One region of the Providencia huaxiensis genome, then DNA from elsewhere that is predicted to be linked to it. Evidence: predicted binding sites of a transcription regulator. Region 1 holds the regulator's gene; each other region holds the start of a gene.

Evidence for each region. Region 1 encodes LexA, which represses DNA repair genes until DNA is damaged. Its sites were predicted from a motif close to TNCTGTATGTACATACAGNA; they were not measured.
Region 2: a site for LexA is predicted at 2,599-2,618, ahead of dinG (ATP-dependent DNA helicase DinG). Genes of this name have one in related genera too.
Region 3: a site for LexA is predicted at 1,200-1,219, ahead of CYG50_RS11105 (DinI-like family protein). Genes of this name have one in related genera too.
Region 4: a site for LexA is predicted at 2,059-2,078, ahead of CYG50_RS06190 (metal-dependent hydrolase). Genes of this name have one in related genera too.

The regions. Positions count from the first base shown of each region.
Region 1 is NZ_CP031123.2:4,299,024-4,302,549, reverse strand. It holds gene zur (zinc uptake transcriptional repressor Zur) at 514-1,029, shown strand; gene lexA (transcriptional repressor LexA) at 1,204-1,821, opposite strand; gene CYG50_RS21595 (diacylglycerol kinase) at 1,958-2,332, opposite strand; gene plsB (glycerol-3-phosphate 1-O-acyltransferase PlsB) at 2,459-3,526, shown strand, end outside.
Region 2 is NZ_CP031123.2:584,510-588,035, forward strand. It holds gene dusC (tRNA dihydrouridine(16) synthase DusC) at 1-925, shown strand, start outside; gene CYG50_RS04125 (GlsB/YeaQ/YmgE family stress response membrane protein) at 1,087-1,335, shown strand; gene sseA (3-mercaptopyruvate sulfurtransferase) at 1,417-2,256, opposite strand; gene CYG50_RS22865 (YohO family small membrane protein) at 2,295-2,456, opposite strand; gene dinG (ATP-dependent DNA helicase DinG) at 2,715-3,526, shown strand, end outside.
Region 3 is NZ_CP031123.2:2,001,043-2,004,568, reverse strand. It holds gene CYG50_RS11115 (response regulator) at 1-389, opposite strand, end outside; gene CYG50_RS11110 (hypothetical protein) at 562-804, shown strand; gene CYG50_RS11105 (DinI-like family protein) at 923-1,183, opposite strand; gene CYG50_RS11100 (GNAT family N-acetyltransferase) at 1,406-1,939, shown strand; gene CYG50_RS23640 (GNAT family N-acetyltransferase) at 1,958-2,230, opposite strand; gene CYG50_RS11090 (hypothetical protein) at 2,147-2,413, shown strand; tRNA gene CYG50_RS11085 (tRNA-Pro) at 2,539-2,615, opposite strand; gene yejM (LPS biosynthesis-modulating metalloenzyme YejM) at 2,690-3,526, opposite strand, start outside.
Region 4 is NZ_CP031123.2:1,039,498-1,043,023, reverse strand. It holds gene CYG50_RS06200 (YniB family protein) at 402-941, opposite strand; gene hxpB (hexitol phosphatase HxpB) at 1,236-1,901, shown strand; gene CYG50_RS06190 (metal-dependent hydrolase) at 2,094-2,669, shown strand; gene CYG50_RS06185 (L-cystine transporter) at 2,851-3,526, shown strand, end outside.

The DNA.
Region 1 (3,526 bases):
TACTTAGAAAAACTTATATAAAACCCTCATTTTTCACTTACAAATATCTCAAAATATGTCAAATTACAGATAGATTTATATCGGAATTTAAATCTATACTTATCGACAAAGATAGATATTAAAACCAAACAATAACAGAAAAACCGCAATTAAAATCCAAACAAGACAGAAAAGAAGCGACAAAAAGAATATTGAAAAGTGAGGTTAAGATAAGTCTTAATTGAAATTGCATCAAATTGAAACGGAATATTTCAATTAATTGTTCGCAATGCGTTGCGCTTTTATCATGCATTTGTTTAATATTTGTTTCTATTTTTCCTGTTTAATTTTAAATATCATTTTTTATATTTTTTATTACCCTCATTTACTTTCTTTATTAATCAAAAAAATACTTAGCAAGGTTAAAATTTTTTGATGGTAATGCTTTCATTTCTTGATTCTCTATAGTTCAAGAAACTGTGATAAACTTGTGAACAGTAAACATTTGCATTTTTCAACGGGTGGGTCAGTAAAATGGAAAAGATGAGTGAAAAAAAAGTTCTTGCGATGGCTGAACATATTTGCCAGTCAAGAGGCGTCAGGTTGACACCACAAAGAGAAACGGTATTGCGCTTGATAGCACAACAACATGGTGCAATCAGCGCTTATGATTTACTCGACTTACTACGTGAAATTGAACCTCAAGCTAAACCCCCTACGGTTTATCGTGGCCTTGAGTTTTTAATGGAGCAAGGTTTTATCCATAAAATTGAATCAACAAACAGCTATGTCGTCTGCCATCATTTTGATAACCCAAGCCATATCTCTGTTATGTTGATTTGCGACCATTGCGGAAGCGTAACGGAAAGTGACTGTACAACAATAGAAGCTGCCATTATTAATTTAGCCGACGAACACCAATTCCGCTTAAGACATACCGTGGTGGAAAACCATGGCTTATGCAGAAGTTGTGACGAAGTGAATAGCTGCCAAGATCATGAACATTGTCATCATAACCACGAACAACCTATAGCATCAAAAAAGAAATAAATTACTGTATTGCTAAATAGTTTGATGAATACAAAAGAGAGAAGAGAGAAGAGAGAAGAGAAAAAATATAAGGAAGGAAACAAAACAGGCAGACCTCAAAATAAAGCAATGAAATCTGCCTGCAATAGTCATTCCCGGGTGTAACCTACCATGACAGCTGGCTACTAGCGGAAATTAATACCAATCACTGTTACGGATAACCCCAACAGCTAAACCTTCAATAGTGAAGTTTTGCTGACGTAAATCAACAACAATAGGTTCGAATTCTGGGTTTTCTGCTATTAATTCAACGCGGTTACCCTGTTGCTTAAAACGTTTAACCGTAACTTCATCTTCGATACGAGCGACAACAACTTGCCCGTTATGTACATTTTGCGTTTTATGCACAGCTAATAGATCGCCATCCATAATGCCAATATCTTTCATGGACATCCCGTTCACACGCAATAAAAAATCTGCATGTGGTTTAAACAGCTCCGGGTCAACTTGATAGTGGCTCTCAATATGTTCCTGCGCTAATAATGGTTCGCCAGCGGCAACACGCCCAATCAGAGGTAACCCCTGATCTTCGGTTTCTTCTTCAAGAAGCAGACGAATACCTCGGGATGCGCCTGAAACGATTTCAATAACCCCTTTACGTGCTAAGGCCTTTAAATGTTCTTCTGCCGCATTAGGCGAACGAAAACCAAGGCTTGCTGCTATCTCAGCACGTGTAGGTGGCATACCTGTCTGCGAAATGTGATCTCGCACCAGATCGTAAACCTGCTGTTGTCGAGCCGTCAGTGCTTTCATTCCGTTCCCCTGTTTGTTTATACAGTCAAGCTGTGAGTATATACAGGTAAATGAAGATTTGAAACAGTTAAATCGCGCAATTTAAGCATTTGTTATCGATTTACTCTCTTTTTGCCCGATTAAGTAACCAAACACCTTAACCAGAAAAATAACGCTGCCATAATACCAGCGCCCAAATGAACAGCGCTAAACCGATACTCACAAATACTGCAGCAGAACCAATATCTTTAGCTCTTCCTGAAAGTTCATGATACTCACTACCAATACGATCAACTACAGCCTCTACCGCGCTATTCAATAATTCGACTATTGCCACCAGCACAACTGAGCTCACTAACAAAATCCTATCTATATAGCTGATATCTAAATAAAATGCGATAAAAATTGCGATGATTGCTGCAACTGATTCCTGCCTAAATGCTGCCTCATTAACCCAAGCAGCTTTCAAACCTTTAAGGGAATATCCTGCCGCTTTAATCACTCGCGTGAACCCCTTAACTTGACTCGCCATATTTATTCCTTAAAAAATACAAACAATAATCGATTTTTACGGTCAAAGTGAATTGTCAGTAACAGATCTAACCAGGTATTTCTGGTATGATTGCACAGCATTGTTAACAAGAGGCTATAATCATTTATGTCACTATGGCGTAAAATATATTACAACACGTTGAATTTGCCACTTAAATTATTGGTAAAAAGTAAACTAATTCCTTCGGATCCCGTCACTGAGTTGCAGCTTGATGTCAACAGGCCAACTCTGTACGTATTACCTTATCATTCGAAGTCTGACCTCCTGACGCTACGGCATCAATGCTTAGCTATCGGTCTGCCAGACCCGCTAGTCGACAATGATATCAATGGAACGAAGCTTCCGGCTTACGTTTTTATCGATGATGGCCCACGTGTTTTTCGCTATTATTCACCGAATCCACGTAAGGATTCAGTAAAAACATTCCATGCTTATTTAGATTTGCACAAAAACAATCCAAATCTAGATATTCAAATGCTACCTGCATCCGTGATGTTTGGGCGTTCACCTGGGCGTGAAGGCCATACTCCAGCACCGCCACTGAAGCTGTTAAACGGTATCCAAAAGTTCTTTGCAGTTTTATGGTTAGGGCGTGACAGCTTTGTGCGTTTATCACCGATTGTCTCAATTGGGAAAATGGCACAAGACCACGGTACAGACACTATTATTGCCAACAAACTCGCTCGTGTCGCGCGTATTCACTATTCGCGCCAACGCTTAGCAGCAGTTGGGCCAAAACTTCCTGCACGTTATGAACTGTTTAATAAGCTATTGACGTCAAAAGCGATTGAAAAAGCCGTTGAAGACGAAGCGCGCAGTAAAAAAATCCCACTCAAAAAAGCCCAGCAAAATGCCGTTGGGATGATGGAAGAAATTGCGGCCAATTTCTCTTATGAAGCCGTACGTTTAACCGATAGAGTTCTTAGTTGGACTTGGAACCGCCTTTATCAAGGTATCAATGTTCAGCACGCTGAACGGGTTCGCCAACTCGCACAAGACGGCCATGAAATCGTTTATGTCCCCTCTCACCGCAGCCATATGGACTACTTACTGCTCTCATATGTGCTATACCATCAAGGGCTAGTGCCGCCTCATATCGCAGCGGGGATCAATCTTAATTTCTGGCCAGCAGGGCCAATTTTCCGTCGCTTAGGGGCCTTTTTTATTCGCCGA
Region 2 (3,526 bases), 860 kb from region 1:
TCCTATGGAAGGGGTTTTAGATCCTCTAGTTCGTTGTTTATTAAGTGAAGTTAATGACTATGACCTGTGCATAACAGAGTTTGTTCGTGTGGTTGATACCCTTTTACCCGCAAAAACATTTTACCGTTTATGCCCTGAGCTAAAGCATGAAAGTCGAACCCTTTCAGGGACACTTGTCCGTGTACAGCTGTTAGGGCAGCATCCTCAGTGGTTAGCAGAAAATGCAAACCGAGCGGTCGAGTTAGGATCTTGGGGGGTTGATTTAAATTGCGGGTGTCCATCAAAAACAGTCAATGGCCATGGCGGTGGTGCGACATTATTGAAACAACCTGATTTAATTTATCGAGCTGCTAAATCAATGCGAGAAGCGGTTCCAAAAGAATTACCTATTTCGGTTAAAGTCCGTTTAGGGTGGGATAGCTCTGAATTTGCTTATGAAATTGCAGATGCGGTTCAACAGGCAGGGGCAACAGAACTCACTGTTCACGGTAGAACGAAAGAAGACGGTTATAAAGCAGAGAGTATTAATTGGTCTGCTATTGGAGAGATCCGCCGTAAATTATCGATCCCAGTGATTGCTAATGGTGAAATTTGGGATTATGCGAGCGCACAGCGCTGCCTTGAAATCACAGGTTGTGATGCCGTGATGATTGGTCGTGGAGCACTAAACACCCCAAACCTTAGCCGGGTGGTCAAATTTAATGAATCTAAAATGCCTTGGGAGCAGGTTGGCAGGTTGTTATTAAAGTATACGGAGCTTGAAAAACAAGGAGATACAGGCCATTACCATGCTGCTCGAATCAAGCAGTGGCTAGGTTATTTACGTAAAGAATACCATCAGGCAGATGAACTGTTTTCTCAGGTTAGATCGTTAAAAAATGCCCAACAGATTGCGCAAGTGATAACTGAAATTGTGAGTAATTAGTTATGAATAATGTTAATTAGCAAAATTTTATAGTTGCGAAATTAACTCATAGGGTCTTTACTTAATTGGTAGGAGAGCGATTTAATTTATTTAAAGCTCATACTGTTGTCTGAGAATATTTTGATGTATGTCGTGAAATTACCTAGTCTGGGAGGCGTAAGATGGGTGTAATAGCTTGGATTATTTTTGGTCTAATTGCTGGTGTTTTAGCTAAGTGGCTGATGCCGGGTACTTACCACATGGGGTTCATTATGACCACCGTGTTGGGGATTGTTGGTGCTGTTGTGGGTGGTTACATCAGCACTTTCTTTGGTAAAGGAAAAGTTGATGGCTTCAACTTTGGTAGCTTTGTTGTCGCGGTTATCGGAGCGATAGTCGTGCTGTTCTTAGCTGGGATATTTGCCAAATAGCTATTTTCTCTACTTGATAAATCTTTATTCTATAAGCCACTTGAATATTAAGTGGCTTATATTCTTATGGCGGTGGGGAGGCTACGACTCAATTGGCAGGCCGTTATCTTGCCCCCATTGGGCCCATGAACCATCATACAAACGTACGTTTTGGTTACCTAATAATGTTAATGCCATTAATACCACCGCAGCGGTCATTCCTGAACCACAGGTCGTCACAGAAGGTGCATGGATATCCACACCTTGTTTAGTAAAGATAGCTTTAAGTTGCTCTGGTGATTTGAATTCACCCTTTTCAACGAGAAGATCCCATGGGACGTTTTTGCTCCCAGGAATATGACCCATACGCAAGCCTGGACGAGGTTCCGGCGCTTGGGCAAGAAAGCGTGGCTCTGCACGAGCATCAATAATTTGAATTTTGCCTTGATTCACAATATCAAGCATTTGCTCTCGATTCAGTGCATTACTGTCTTTGCGTGTTGCATGGAACTGTTTCGCAGCTGGTGGAGTGACTTCCCCGGACTGAACATCAAACCCAGCAGTTTTCCAAGCATCGATACCACCAGCTAAAATTTTAACGTTTTTGCAGCCCATTGTAGTAAAAGTCCACCATGCTCTTGGGGATGAAAATAAATTATTCTGCGAATAAATAATAACTTGGGTGTCATTGCCAATGCCCATGGCACTAACGGCTTGGCTAAAAATATCGGCACTTGGCAGCATATGGGGTAAATCACAGCTTTTGTCTGCAATTTCGTCTTGATGAAAGAACTGAGCGTTAGGAATGTGTTCTTCTAAATATTGCTGGCGGCAATCATAAGGTGCAGTCGGTGGTGGAGAGGATGCATCGAGTACAACGATGTTGTCATCAAATAGATGTGAATTTAACCATTGTGGGGTGACGAAATAATCGTTGTACATAAGCTATCTCCATCCTGGGCTGATAAATTATTTTAAAATTATTGAATTTGATTGGGTGCTGGCAGTGCTGAAGGGGATTGTGGCTGCCCTTGTTCAAGGGGAGTTGTTGAACGTGTATAAATGTTCATACCCGCTAAAACAATACCGCCAACAGAACCAAAAGCACATAATGCGCAAAGTGCGATAACAACCTTTTTCATTTTTTATAGCCTGCCTAGTGATAAAAATTCAAAATAGTATAAGAACTCAGAGTATAACCGGATGAGTGTTGCAAACAAGTTAAAAGCTATTTTTTCTGTTGCATAATGGGCGTTTTGCAAAAAGCTTCCCAATTTTTATGTATAATGGGTATTAATACAGTAGTTTTGCGAAGCGGTTGGCAAAAAATTTTTTTTCCTATTTCGTATTGTTGTCGGTTTCGTTATCTTTCATCTTAACTTTGGTCACCTGCATAATTTATGTCCCTGTCAAATAAAACTAAAGAACAAATAACTCAGTGGTATAAAGGGTTATCCGTACAAATTGACGGGTTTGTTTCTCGAGCACCACAGCGGGAGATGATCGCGCAAGTCGCAAAAAACCTAGCGGATGATGATGGTCGCCATTTGGTCATAGAGGCACCTACAGGGGTGGGGAAAACGCTATCTTATTTAATACCGGGAATTGCAGTTGGCAGGGAAGAAGGAAAAACCTTAGTAGTCAGTACGGCAAATGTGGCGCTACAAGACCAAATTTATAGCAAAGATTTACCGTTATTAAGCAAAATTATTCCTGATCTAAAATATACGGGTGCATTCGGGCGTGCTCGTTATGTTTGTCCTCGTAATTTAGAAGCTATCTGCGCAGCAGAAGGCGAACAAATTGATTTAATGTTATTGGTGGAAGATAAAACAGAAATTGCGAATAGTGAAGAACGGGCAATTTGTCAGCAGCTGCGGCATGATTTTCAGAGCTTTGCATGGGATGGGTTAAGGGATCACCACAAACGTGCATTTAGTGATAGTTTATGGCGTAAAGTTAGCACTGATAAAATGAATTGTTTGGGTCGTAATTGCCAATTTTATCAGCGGTGTCCATTTTTTATTGCTAGGCGGGAAATCGAAGATGCCGATGTGGTGGTCGCTAATCATGCATTGGTTATGGCCGCAATGGAGAGTGAGTCGGTTTTGCCGGACCCGAAAAACTTATTATTAGTGCTTGATGAAGGCCACCATGTCCCAGACGTTGCGAGGGATGCCCTTGAAGTTGAAGGCGAAATTACGTTAGTTCA
Region 3 (3,526 bases), 2.3 Mb from region 1:
CCCAATTGCCATATTTCAGATGAGAAACCTGCCATACGGCGACTAACGGCTTTTACTCGAGAAATAAGCTCAGGCATAGCAAATGGTTTTGTTAAAAAGTCATCAGCACCTGAATCTAAGCTAGAAACTAAGTTATCCATTTGATTTCTTGCCGTGAGAATTATTATTGGGATCGTTTCTCCCATATTACGCCAAGTAATCAGTTCATCATGACCATCGCCATCAGGTAAGCCTAAATCTAAAAGCATTAAATCAAAATTGCGAGATGCGAGTTGTAATTTTGCATCAGCAAGTAGCCTGACCCAACAAGGGTTAAAACCTGCAAGTTCTAACCCACGGCATAGCGCTTTTCCCAATTGAAGATCATCTTCGACTAATAGGATATTCATATCATCACCTCTACTAACAAGTATAAGCAGGCAATGAGCGTCAGACAATACGAACAATTCAAGTTTGAAGTGGATTTAAGCATATCTTAAGGTTGGTTTAACCCTTTTTTAAGGTACAAAAAAATAGACTGTTTATTATGAGTCCATCACTCAAACAATAAGAGCATTGATAATGAAACAAGCATTCTATGAGGTGCCATTATTTATAGTAGCAATCGCACTTGCTTTGATTTTTATTGGAAAAGATTTCAATAATAGGCCGGTAGTTAGTTTATCAACAATAACGTTGAATGAAATCCCTACTTGTGTGGATGTTAATAACTGTATTTCTCAGGTTAGAGCAACTAATGCAAAAAATAAAAAGTTGAATCCAGTGAAAGAGATTAAAGCCTTTCTTCGACATAAAATTGGCTGATTAACAGGGAGTAAAATTTAGATATGAGGTGGTGAGTCAAGTGTCTGTTTTAATTTCTAATTTTAGGTGCAGAAAAAGGAATGTTACACTATAAGGAAACATTCCTTTAAGTATTTGGTTAATCCACTGTTGTTTCTTCTGGGATCCAACCATCATCCATCCATATTTCTTCCAGTATTTCTTCAATACGAGTTTTATCCTCCGCTATTTTTGTTCCTGAGATATTAACGCGTTGTTGTGAGCTAAACCCAACCCGCGTTACCATATCTGGATATTGGTTTTGAAGTTTGCGTAAAATCTCAGTTTCAAGTGCTTGCAAAACAACTGAACTCGGTTTTTGTGGAGCGTTCTTATCAAATAAAACTTCGATACGTAACATGATAGCCTCTAATGAAGACTGTATTAATATACAGTATTTTTAGAACTATTAGGCAAAAAAGTCAATATAGAGGCATAAATATTTTTAGCAGTGAATAGAGTGAAAAAATAATATCAAGTTAAAACAGTAGGTTAATATTATAGATGCTTGATAAAATAATTGTCAGAAAAATTAAAATAGGTATCCTAGAAAGTATATTCTATGAAGGTGAGTTACAATTAAATGTTATATGCTTTAAGAGTTTCAAGTGAAGATAGCCAAGCGATAGCAATGATTAACCAGTTGTATGACACAGCTTTTCCATTGTATGAACAAAGAAGCTATCAAGGAAGAGATGCAATATTAAATCATGGTGACTATTATTTACTCAATTTCAAAGAAAATGATATTTTCATTGGTTTTATTGGGTGTTGGAAAATCGAAGATTATTATTATATTGAACACTTTGCTATTTCCCCTGTATTAAGAGGGCAAGGTTATGGGCAAAGGGTATTAAAGCAGTTTTGTCATGACGTAGGCAAAGTGATCCTAGAAATCGATCCTATTATTGATGATGTGAGTCAAAAACGTTGGTCTTTTTATCAACATTGCGGTTTTCAGCAAAACGAATATGCTCACGCACACCCAAGTTATTACCCAAAAAATAAGCCACATAAGCTTAGCGTATTAAGCTATCCAGAAGTGATAGCTCAAGAAGTGTATCAGCAATTTAATCATATCTTACAAACGGTTGTGATGAATAAAACGCTATTATAGTTCATTATGTAGATGGTTTTACTCAGGTATATAGCAATAGATAAGTTCGGGATCATTATCATCTAAATTTTCAATGTAGCCACTAGGAATAAAGCCAGCTTTTATTAAGAGGTGTTGAGTTGCTGTATTCGATTGATTTGTAGAAGTAAAAATCTTTTGGGATTTACTCTGCATTTTTAGTTTATTAATTAAAGTGAGGCCAAGGCCTTGCCGACGATACTGGCGATTTACCATAAGCAGTTCAATGAAGCTATGAGCAAAAAAACGTTGGTTTATTACGCCATACGCCAATATATTGTTCGTGTAAACATGCCATCCAACTCACTCTACAATCAAAAGCAAGCTGGAGCAGAAGGACTCGCTAAGCTAGAAGCGGAGCGATTAGCGCAAGAAGAAGCTAAGCGTGCAGCAGAGGAAGCGGAAAGGGTAGAGCAGGAAGCTGTTGAAGGTGATCTGCAGGATGATAAATCCTAAAAAAGAAGGGTAAAAGCTAATGTAACCATGTCGGATTTTTACCTGACTTTTACCCGACGTTTACCCACCTAAAATTTCAGGCACAAAAAAACCAACCGTAACAGGTTGGTTTTCTTAGAATAAGTTGGTCGGCATGATAGGATTTGAACCTACGACCCCCGACACCCCATGACGGTGCGCTACCAAGCTGCGCTACATGCCGAACTCTGATTTATACTACTCAATTTGCTTCTAAAAGCAATAGACTCATGATGCGACTGGTTGATATTTAAGCACTTAATTTTCATTAAAACGCTTTAATTCAGTAAAGATCTTCAACAACTCAGCTAAATCAGGTTTTTCATTCTTCTCGATAGCACCTTGTTTATCATAGATATTAAACTGACCATTTTGATCCATATAAAGGGTGGCATTGTCAGTGGTAATCACAACATCGTCGTTATCACCGGTGATCACCCATGGATAAGTACGTTTAATACTAAATAAGTCTTCACCTTGGCTGTAATCATCTGGTGGGTTTGTGACATGTAATAAACGCTGCATTAGCGTAGTCATTATATCTTGATGACTAGTCAGTTTATCTATTTGTTGCGCAGGGGTATTCGGCCAGTAAATAAATAGAGGCACCTGCATGTTATCTCGATTAAAGTGTTTGCCGTCTAACCAATCGTTTTCTGATTTACCTTGATTATTGTAATTGGCAGTCACAATAACAATAGTATTTTCTAACCGGTTATCACGTTGCAATGCCGCCATTACACGTTTGATCTGCTCGTTGGTTTTTGCACTACCCGGTGTGCCAGTAATGTTAAGGAACGAGAACCAAGGCGACCCATTTTTAAGGTTATCTAACCAATTATTCCATTGAGAAACGGTCAAGCTATCGTTATCTGCAGTTTTGGCAGGCAAAGAGTAATCGGCTAAAATAGCTTGCCTGAATAATGGAGAGTTAAAGCCATCCGTTGAGAATAAACCAAACTGATACCCTTGATGTTGAAGGGCTTCAATCAGGCTAGATGGATGGCGGCCATTAAGAATATTATCAAAGTAAGTCGATGAAATCCCATAGAATAAACCAAACAAGGCGGTATCGTTACGTAACCCAGTTGTATA
Region 4 (3,526 bases), 1.3 Mb from region 1:
ACGACAAATAATTAATTTTCTAAACAATTCGAACTGTGGCAAAGCGGCGATTGAGGATAGCTTGGGGAGCATACACAAGTATGTGACCCAAATAGCGAAAGAAGCTAACACAGCTACAGCTCGAAGTACGACGAAAATTTAATTTTCTAAATAATTTGCGTTATGAGTAGGCGGCAAATGAAGATATCTCTGGGAGCATACACAAATATGTGACCCAAGTAGCCGAAAAAAGCCAACACAGCTACAGCTCGGAGTACGACAAAAATTTAATTTTCTAAATAATTCGAACTGTGGCAAGGCGGCGATTGAGGATAGCTTGGGGAGCATACACAAGTATGTGACCCAAGTAGCCGAAAGAAGCCAACACAGCTACAGCTCGAAGTATGACGAAAATTCGAAAATTACCAATTAAGGAAACGCAGAAGAAAATACAACCCTACCCCCAATACAATTGGCCAAAAATAAAGAAGAAAAAATTGAGTGAATATCGTATGGCGTGGAATAGTCACCTTAGCTTCAAGCTCTTCTTTCGAGATATCTACGCCTTTTGCTTTTTCTATGATCACGTGATCTTCTAAACTTTCACGAATAAACTTAATTTGTCGGTACATGCGCAAACCTGATGCACTAAGCGCCAGCCCAACAAAAATAAAAATAAAGATGATGATAAAACTGATATTACTGCCGGAAAACCCATTAGCGACTTGAGGTACTGGTGAATTATTCCAAAAGAAATTTAGGAATGGTGTAGTTTGACGAGTCATTTCCGCCATTAATTTAATAAAATCATTAGCGACCGCATTGACCCCTTCACCTGCGAGCCCCTTCATGCCAGCCAATTTAATTAAAGACACCAATGTCGAAATTAATGCTAACAGAAAAACAACCCAACCCAGAATACGTTTGCCGACTGCGACATAATTGGCATTATGGTAATTCATTACTGCTTTTCCTCAGCGTTATTATTTTTGATAAGTTTTTACAATGATTTCTCAAGGCTAATCATAGCTGAAAATATTCATTGCCTCCAAATTTCAATTCATAATTGATAACAATGTTTAGACTTTCAGACTAATCAAAATAGTGTGGTTATTCATTATCATGATATTTCTACTTCATGCAGTCCGAATATCCTTCAATATTGTTTTAATACTAACTCAAGTAATACGCTTGAGGTCAGTTTACTGATATCATTGCTCCTTCGTTAATAGATACGACATGAATGGAGTTTTGACATGTACCATAATCTTCCCATCCAATCGGTCATTTTTGATATGGATGGTTTACTGATCGACTCGGAACCGTTTTGGGCACAGGCTGAACTTGAGATTTTTTCACAATTGGGTGTCGACGTTTCAATTGCAGATACCCTGCCTGATACTTTAGGTTTACGTATTGACCATGTGGTGGAGCTTTGGTACCACGCCTCCCCTTGGCAAGGATGTAGCCAAGAAGAAGCCACACAACGTATCATTGACCGTGTTGTTGGCTTAGTTGAAGAAACTCGCCCTATTCTACCTGGCGTGCAGCATGCCATGGAACTTTGCCGTTCAATGGATTTAAAAATTGCACTGGCTTCCGCCTCTCCTTTGTATATGTTGGAAAAAGTATTAAACCTTCTGGATATTCGTGACTATTTCTCTGCGGTTATTTCTGCGTCTGACTTACCTTTGAGTAAACCTCATCCTGAAGTTTATCTTAAAGCAGCAGCTGAGTTATCGACTAAACCAGTCAATTGCGTTTCATTAGAAGATTCATTTAACGGTATGATTTCTGCAAAAGCCGCCAGAATGCGTTCAATTGTGGTACCTGATAGCAAGCATTTTAATGACCCGCGCTTTGGTTTAGCGGATATCAAATTAGCCTCATTGAATGACTTAAAAGCTGAACATTTACGTTAAAAATACTTTGTGTGCCTAATAAGTGTTCTCCCCTATCTAACTTAGGTAGGGGAATTGTGTCAGATTATAAAACTCTTCCCTTATCTGCTAATAAATAAGAGTTTTTTTACCTTTCTACTACTATCATATTCTTTTCAAACACTTTATACTGCCAATCAACTGTATAGATAAACAGATGGTATTTTATCCACCATGACAGCTGAAGGGCATCTGCTTTTTTCCGTCGCCTCTTTGATAATGGCTCATAAACTTCAAATCACCCCAGAGATTGCTCATGGTGATTGGCTGCACATGGTTCCAGGGGCCTTATTAGGCGCATTATTGCCCGATATTGACCACCCTTCTTCAATTCCTGGTCGACTACTGCGGATTTTTTCATTACCCATATCCAAACTGTGTGGGCACCGGGGGTTTACTCATAGCCTAGTTGCATGGTTTCTCTTGATGATTTCTTGTTATCAATGGCTACCTTCTGAATGGGCAATCCCAGCTGATATTATCCAAGCCTTTTTATTGGGTTATATCAGTCATCTCGTCGCCGATATGCTCACGCCTTCGGGAGTACCGTTACTATGGCCACTCCCCCAGCGTTTTTGTTTTCCCATGATCCGCGGTAAAAATAGCCAACGTGGAGAACGCTTTGTCGCCATTGTTTTGACTGTTTGTGCCTGCTTGTTACCTGCTGGTTATCAATTCGATTTTTATAGTCATATTGATGTGATTATAAAATATATTCATAATCAAATAGATACATATCTCCCCACATAAATTATAGTTTTGTAATATAATGTAAGTATGAATAATACTATCTTATTACTTTTTGATATAAGAAATGTGTTTTATCAGCTGATAACATATAACCAGTTGTTTGAAGCAACTAAATCCTTATAACCAATAAGGACTAAAGGGCAAGTAACATACCTTATAAAAATATGATTTGGAGTTCGGAATGAATATTCCTCTAATTATTAATGTGCTCGGCTTCGTAGCACTACTAATACTGTTAGCAAAACTAGGGGCTAAAGGCTGGAGCCTATCTAAAAAAGTGTTAGTTGGCCTGGTTTTCGGTGTTGCCTATGGAGTAGTACTGCACCTCGTGTATGGTAGTGGCCACCAAACGGTAAAAGACTCCATTCTGTGGTTTAATATTGTCGGAAATGGTTATGTGCAGCTATTACAAATGGTGATTATGCCATTGGTATTTGCTTCAATACTAAGTGCGGTGGCAAGGCTACATAAAGCATCTTCGCTAGGTAAAATAAGCTTTTTAACAATTGGCACCTTGTTATTTACCACCGCTATTGCAGCGTTAGTGGGTATTTTAATTGCCAATCTATTCGGCTTAACTGCGGAAGGCTTAGTTCAAGGTCAATCCGAAACAGCACGTTTATCTGCAATAGAAAGCAACTATATTGGGAAAGTTTCCGACTTAACCGTACCTCAACTAATTTTATCGTTTATTCCAAAAAACCCATTTGCGGATTTAACGGGTGCAAACCCAACATCAATTATTAGTGTCGTTATTTTTGCCGCCTTCCTGGGTGTTGCCGCACTACAATTGTTTAAAGACGATAAAGAACGTGGTGAAAAAGCCTTAGCAGCGATTGATGTTATGCAAGCTTGGG